DNA from 3 places in the Pseudoalteromonas sp. 2CM32C genome. Region 3 is predicted to be linked to each of the others. Evidence: predicted binding sites of a transcription regulator. Region 3 holds the regulator's gene; each other region holds the start of a gene.
The links. The regulator FliA, encoded in region 3, starts transcription of late flagellar genes. The targets are predictions, from matches to a motif close to CTAAAGNTNNNNNNNNNNNNGCCGATA.

Region 1 (2,325 bases), on a different contig from region 3:
TTTACTTGTGATTGCGCTGAGCAATTAAAGTTATGTGTGGCTATAAGTTCAAAGGCGAGAGTTTGTAATGCATCACCCGCTAAAATGGCTTGCGCTTCGCCATACACAATATGGCAAGTGGGGTAGCCGCGGCGTAAATCGTCATCATCCATAGCTGGTAGGTCGTCATGTACTAATGAATAACTATGAATGCATTCTATGGCTGCAGCCAAAATGTCTAAGTCACTTTTTTTAGCGCCTAGCATTTCACCAACAGCGTACACCAAAAAAGGGCGCAGCCTTTTTCCACCATTAAATAAGCTGTAATGAGTGGCTTCTTTTATTGTTTTATCGCTATCGAGCGGTTGTTCAAAGTAGCTATTGAGTGTAGTAGCTACATCTATTTGAGCACGTTCAATATAGTCTTTTATGCTCACAACTATTCCATATCATTATTAAAGTTTGTAAGTGCTGACTTTTCGCTATTGCCCATTAAAATAGATACTTTTTGTTCTGCTTGCTGTAGTTTTTCAGATGACGCACCAGCGAGTGCAATACCACGCTCGAACTGCTTTAATGATTGTTCAAGCGATAAATCACCTTGTTCCATTTCACTAACAATTGTTGATAATTCTTCTAGTGCTTTTTCGAAACTTAAGTTTTCAGGTTTTTTAGTCGCCATCTTTATTTCAGCTTACATGATAAATTTAGGAGCCAATTTTAGGGGGAATGCTAAACTAGGTCAAAGGATGATATGAGTTTTTTACATTTAGCGCGATTAATCGCGTGTTAATCAGTGTTATTAGTCAGGAAAACTCGATAATTAGGCAGTGCGCCTAACTTGATATAAAATAATAAATATAACTTTTATGTTTATTTACAAAAATGACTTAAGCAATTCAGTATGTTGCCGATAAGCAGTTAATAATAAAAAGTTTATGATAAGGCATTTAAACATGAAATCTCTGGAGGAAATGTGGATTTAGCAACCATAATAGGGATCCTAGGCGCAATAGGCTTAATTGTCATGTCTATGTTTATGAGTAGTAGCGGTGAAATGGGCATGTTTGCCGATGCGCCTTCAAGTGTAATTGTATTTGGTGGCTCGCTGTTTATTGTTTTATCAAACTTCACTATGTCTCAGTTTTTAGGGATAGGTAAGGTGGTTGGTAAGGCATTCATGTTTAAAATTGAGTCGCCCGAAGAGTTAATAGAAAAAGCAGTAGAGCTTGCGGATTCTGCTCGTAAAGGTGGCTTTTTAGCACTCGAAGAAGCTGAAATCCCAAACCCATTTATGCGTAAAGGCGTTGACATGCTTGTTGACGGTCATGACGCAGATGTTGTGCGCGCTACACTTCAAAAAGATATTTCCCTAACCACCACCCGTCATGAACTAGGCGCTGGCTTATTTAAAGCACTTGCCGACATAGCTCCAGCAATGGGAATGATTGGTACATTGATAGGCCTAGTTGCCATGTTATCAAACATGGACGACCCCAAAGCTATTGGACCTGCAATGGCTGTGGCACTATTGACCACTTTGTATGGTGCATTTTTGGCGAATGTAGTAGCAATTCCGATTCAGGTAAAACTTGAGCTGCGTAAAGACGAAGAAGCGATGAATCAGCGTTTGATTCTTGATGCTATTTTAGGAATTCAAGATGGTCAAAACCCCAAAGTTATTGAAGGTATTTTGAAAAACTACTTGGCTGAGTCTAAACGTAAAGTTGATACCGAGGAGTAACCATGTCTGATGAAGAGTGCAAATGCCCACCCCCCGGTTTGCCTGCTTGGATGGGTACATTTGCTGATTTAATGTCGCTATTAATGTGCTTTTTTGTACTCTTATTGGCATTCTCAGAAATGGATGTACTTAAATTCAAGCAAATTGCAGGTTCTATGAAGTTTGCTTTTGGTGTGCAAAATAAAATTGAAGTTAAAGATATCCCAAAAGGGACATCGGTTATCGCTATGGAATTTACCCCAGGTAAACCAGAGCCTACACCCATTGAAACTATTCAACAGCAAACCGTTGAAATGACACAACAAATGCTAGAATTTCAGGCTGGTGATGAAAGTTCAGCGGGCGGCAGGCAAGAACAGCGAGGCGATAAACGTGGTGGTGAATCTAGAAGTACCTCACAAGAGCAATCATCAGAACAAGCAATATCCGCTGCAGATCAAGAGCAAACAAATGAGCTAGTTAAAAAAATAGCACAGCAGTTAGAAAGGCAAATAATAGATGGTGCAATAGAACTTGAATCATTAGGTCAGCAAATTATTATTCGTATTAGAGAAAATGGCTCGTTTCCTTCGGGCAGTGCTTTTTTACAACCTAAGTTTAAA
Region 2 (2,325 bases), on a different contig from region 3:
TAAAAAAGGCGGCGTAAAAAGCCGTCTATTTCTTTTGTTAGCCGAGCATGTTGTTGAGGTTGATCACGAAGCCCAAATAACTGGCGCTGGCGGTAGTCAAACTTAGCGTTTCGGTTAACCCAGCGCTGGCGATTTTTTAAGCTAATTAAAATATCACGGTTGTCGCTGGCGTAATAAATATCTAAAAGTGCAGGCGTAACAAGAGACGTTGTTTGGCTTAAGCTTTTATTGCGTTTTGCATTGGGCAGATAGCTACTTACACTAATAAACGCATCAATACGCTCTTGTGGAAAGTCTGCATAGTACTCAGTTAACACCCCTGCGCTGGTGCCTTGCGCAATCACAACGATATTTGTGGGTTCTTGCATCGCGGTTTGGTAAAGCGCTTTGTAGCGAGCAAGTAAATTTAGTTTGTAGTTATCGAGTATTTCGTCGCTGATGGCTTCAATGGCATCCACATGATGAGGCGCTTCATTTTTACTTGAAGCATTAGGCTGCTCTGACTCACTGTTGGCTTGACTCTCTGTTTCAGTGGCGGCACTTGGTGCTGTTTCTGCAGCAGGCTCAGCTATTTTACTCGCTTGCCAATCAATATCAGGGGTGGTTATCGCATAGGTGGTGTAGCCTAAATTGTTAAGCTCTTTGCGTAAGTAACTCATTCCAGCATTGTTGGTAGGGGTTGATTGCCAATCGGGAATAAGTAATACAATCCCTCTAAAATCAGCGCTCATGTATTCACTACGTAAACTTAAAAATTCAGTTTCACCTGCTAGCATTGTTTTTACTTCGTCGGTAGGTAAAAGGCGTTTAATATCGCTATTTTCAATACTTGATAAAGAAGGTGGGGCAATATGTTCTGCAGCCGTTGTACAGAGTGCTAAAAGGGCTACACAGCTAAACGCCATGTAACACAGAACCTTTTTAAATAATCGCAAAAACACCATAACACGCTCAACCAGTCGTCATTAGTTAGGTATCGGCATGCTTGTTTAAAAGTTTAATTTTTCCTAAGTAATTGAGCCCATTAAAACTCGGGTTCTGCTTCAAAGGTCATTACTTGTTCGGTGACTGGGTGTTTTAGTTGCAACATTTGTGCGTGAAGTTGTAAACGCGGTGCGGCTGCAAGTGCCTCTTTATGAGCATAGAGTCGGTCACCTAAAATAGGGTGGCCAAGGCTTAGCATGTGTACGCGCAATTGATGTGAACGCCCCGTAATTGGAGTGAGCTCTACGCGTGTGGCGTTTTCCTCTCGTTCAAGTACTTTGAAATGAGTGAGTGATGGCTTGCCATTTTCATGATCTACCATTTGCTTTGGGCGATTAGGCCAGTCGCAAATAAGGGGTAAATCAACCGAGCCATTGTCTTGTTCAAGCTTACCAAAAACGCGAGCTATATAACGCTTAGCGGTTTCGCGATCTTGAAATTGCATGCTTAAATGTCGGTGTGCAGCTTTATTCATAGCAAGGCAGAGTATGCCAGACGTTGCCATATCAAGACGATGAACAATTCGTGCGGTTGGAAACACGCGATTAACGCGGTTAATTAAGCTGTCGGCATGCTTAGGATCTTTACCCGGTACTGTCAATAATTCGCTGGGTTTATTAACAATGAGTAAGTCGTCGTCTTGAAAAAGTATGGTTAAATACGGGTTCATTGGGGGATTGTAATTAACTAACACGGCCGACCTTAATGATTTTGAAGGACGCTATTTTAGGGTAGCAAGGGCAAAGGCTCAAGGAAAACATTGATAGCCTGTACGAAGGCTTCTAATTTATATACTTTTTTGAATATAAAAAAGCGCGGTATAAATACCACGCTTTACTTAGCTGCTGTTGTTTGCAATTTTTACTAACAACTAAAAGCCCAAAATCCTAGTGAGAAACCACGATTAAGCGAATTGCATCTAGTTGTAACTGCGCCTTTTCAATGTGTGCAGTTAGCTCGGTGCGTTGCTTATCGTAAAAGGTAATTTCTTCTTGGCGAATATTAGGGTTAATTTGCTTAAGAGCGCTTAATCGTTCTTGTTCTTCGCTAAGAGACGTTTGCATTTTAGCTAGCGACTGTGCACGAATAACGTCGAGTTTTTCTTGTGCCATGTCTTTTGCAGTTGTGATCATAGGGTGAATTGCGCTTTGTAGCGCACCCGCAAGTTTACTTGCTGTTTGACGACCAACGGCTGAAAGCTGTTGGTTAAACCCGTCAAATGCGACGTTTTCGCCTAAGTTATTACTGGCTTTATCAAGCAATATACGAATAGGCGTTGGCGGTAAAAAGCGGCCCACTTGTAATGCTTTAGGCGCCATTGCTTCGGCTACAAAAATAAGC
Region 3 (2,325 bases):
TTCGGCTTTACTTTCGCTTTGATCAGCGAAGGCTGTCAAAAGATGAATTAAGCTTTCTTCAACTTCTCTAACAAGCTCAATAACTCGGCGAATAACTTGTCCGGTTAAATCTTGATAGTCTTGTGCCATAAGTACATTAGTCATCAAACTTTGCAGCTCATCAGTTTTATGATGAGAATTGTTCATAAACTTATCAATGCTGTGGCATAACGATTTAAACTCCCCTAACTCAATCTCTCGATTCATTAGGCGATCCCATGTCGGTTTGATATGAGATATTTCGTCTGCCAACTGTTGAGCAATTGGTAGGCTAGCCTCAACAGCATCCATTGTTTTATTCGCGGCATTTTCTGTCATTTCTATAACATAATTGAGCCGTTTTTTTGCATCTGGAATAGCATCGGTAGTTAAGTCAGATAAGCGAGTGTCTAGCTCAAAGCTTTTTAAAGCTTCATGCAATTGACGGGTTAACTTTCCAACCTCAGCAAATATTTCAGATTGCTCCTTAGAAGCGGTATCTAAAATTAACTGATTGGCTTTGTCTTGCTCACCGTTTTCTAGAAAAACAACGAGCTGACGAGCTTGTTCTAAAGTTATTTGAGGCGCAGCAAGTGCTGACATAAGCCTCTCCCCCTATCATTAGCCTAAACGTTCAAATACTTTTTCTAATTTAGTTTTGAGTGTTCCAGCAGTAAATGGCTTAACGATATAACCATTAACACCTGCCTGTGCTGCCGCTATAATTTGTTCTTTTTTAGCTTCAGCCGTTACCATCAATACTGGAATGTGTTTAAGCTTATCATCCGCACGTATTGCTCTTAGTAGGTCTATACCCTGCATTCCTGGCATATTCCAATCGGTAACAACAAAATCAAATACTTGATTTTGTAGCATTGGCAAAGCGGTTGACCCATCGTCTGCTTCTTGAACATTAGTGAAACCTAAGTCACGCAACAGATTTTTAATAATACGTCTCATTGTTGAAAAATCGTCAACAACCAGAATTTTCATGTTTTTATCCAAAACATCCCCCAGTGAGGTCTTAACCTTGTTTACTTACTACTAATTTATCCAGTCATTGATTTTAGCTTTAAGCTTAATCATCGCCTGACCATGTATTTGACTTACACGCGATTCACTTACATCGAGTATATGCCCTATTTCTTTTAAATTCATTTCATCGTTATAGTACAAAGACAGCACCATTGCATCACGTTCTGGTAAAGATTTTATTGCACCTAATAAAGACTCGTTAAACCGCTCATTTTTAACATTATTAAACGGTTTGTCTAGCGCTAAATCTTGGCCCACTGGACTGATGGCATCTTCATCAACACCAAGGTCTTCAATACCGAGTACTTTACTTGCATTTACATCGTTTAAGATATGATGGTACTCATTTAACGAAATTTCAAGTTTTTCAGCAACTTCTATATCTGTCGGCTCACGGTTTAAGCTTTTTTCTAAAAAAGCAATTGTTTCGGCCACCAAACGGCTTTTACGATGCACTGAACGGGGTGCCCAATCGCCACGTCGCATCTCGTCAAGCATTGCCCCACGAATACGAATCCCCGCAAAAGTTTCAAAGCTAGCCCCTTTGGTTGCATCAAAACTTTTAGATGCTTCAATCAGACCTATCATTCCTGATTGTATTAAATCGTCCAGCTGCACGCTGGCTGGTAAACGCGCTATAAGATGACATGCCACTTTTTTGACAAGTGATGCATGTTTTTCAACAATCACATTTAAATTTTGTGCTGATTGATATCCCATAACTTTATTCACCAATGTTGTCATAATTAGCCGTTTACTAGTTTCTCTATGAAAAACTCCAGATGACCTGATGGTTGATTAGGTATTGGCCATTTAACTGCTTTTGTTGCTAAAGCTTGAAACGCAAGTGCCGCCGGCGAATTAGGAAAAAGCTCTACAATAACTTTTTGGCGACGCGTTGCTTTGCGCATATTTTCGTCGTAGGGAACCGTTGCGACCAGGTCCATTGATACATCTAAAAAACGATCGGTCACTTTGGAAAGTTTAGCAAATAACTCTTGCCCTTCACGCATACTACGGACCATATTTGCAACAATTTTAAATTTGTATACACCATGCTCGCGACTCAACACTTTAATGAGCGCGTAAGCATCTGTAATCGATGTGGGCTCGTCGCATACAACAACCATGACGTCTTGTGCCGCGCGAGAAAAACTCAGCACCATGTCTGAAATACCTGCGGCTGTGTCGACAATTAAAATATCAAATTCTGTATTTAATTCACTAAAAGCCCGTATAAGTCCCGCGTGCTCTGAAGGCGACAATTCAACC

Region 1: the regulator FliA is predicted to act here: its motif matches at 869-895, upstream of pomA (flagellar motor protein PomA).
Region 2: the regulator FliA is predicted to act here: its motif matches at 975-1,001, upstream of MTF67_RS11650 (DUF3530 family protein).

Annotation. Positions count from the first base shown of each region.
Region 1 covers NZ_JALNTI010000012.1:100,441-102,765, forward strand. The annotation lists gene ispA ((2E,6E)-farnesyl diphosphate synthase) at 1-416, opposite strand, end outside; gene MTF67_RS17110 (exodeoxyribonuclease VII small subunit) at 419-661, opposite strand; gene pomA (flagellar motor protein PomA) at 956-1,723, shown strand; gene MTF67_RS17120 (flagellar motor protein MotB) at 1,726-2,325, shown strand, end outside.
Region 2 covers NZ_JALNTI010000005.1:196,934-199,258, forward strand. The annotation lists gene MTF67_RS11650 (DUF3530 family protein) at 1-905, opposite strand, end outside; gene djlA (co-chaperone DjlA) at 1-17, shown strand, start outside; gene rluA (bifunctional tRNA pseudouridine(32) synthase/23S rRNA pseudouridine(746) synthase RluA) at 1,025-1,678, opposite strand; gene rapA (RNA polymerase-associated protein RapA) at 1,872-2,325, opposite strand, start outside.
Region 3 covers NZ_JALNTI010000001.1:166,002-168,326, forward strand. The annotation lists gene MTF67_RS00780 (protein phosphatase CheZ) at 1-621, opposite strand, end outside; gene cheY (chemotaxis response regulator CheY) at 640-1,023, opposite strand; gene MTF67_RS00790 (RNA polymerase sigma factor FliA) at 1,063-1,773, opposite strand; gene MTF67_RS00795 (MinD/ParA family protein) at 1,800-2,325, opposite strand, start outside.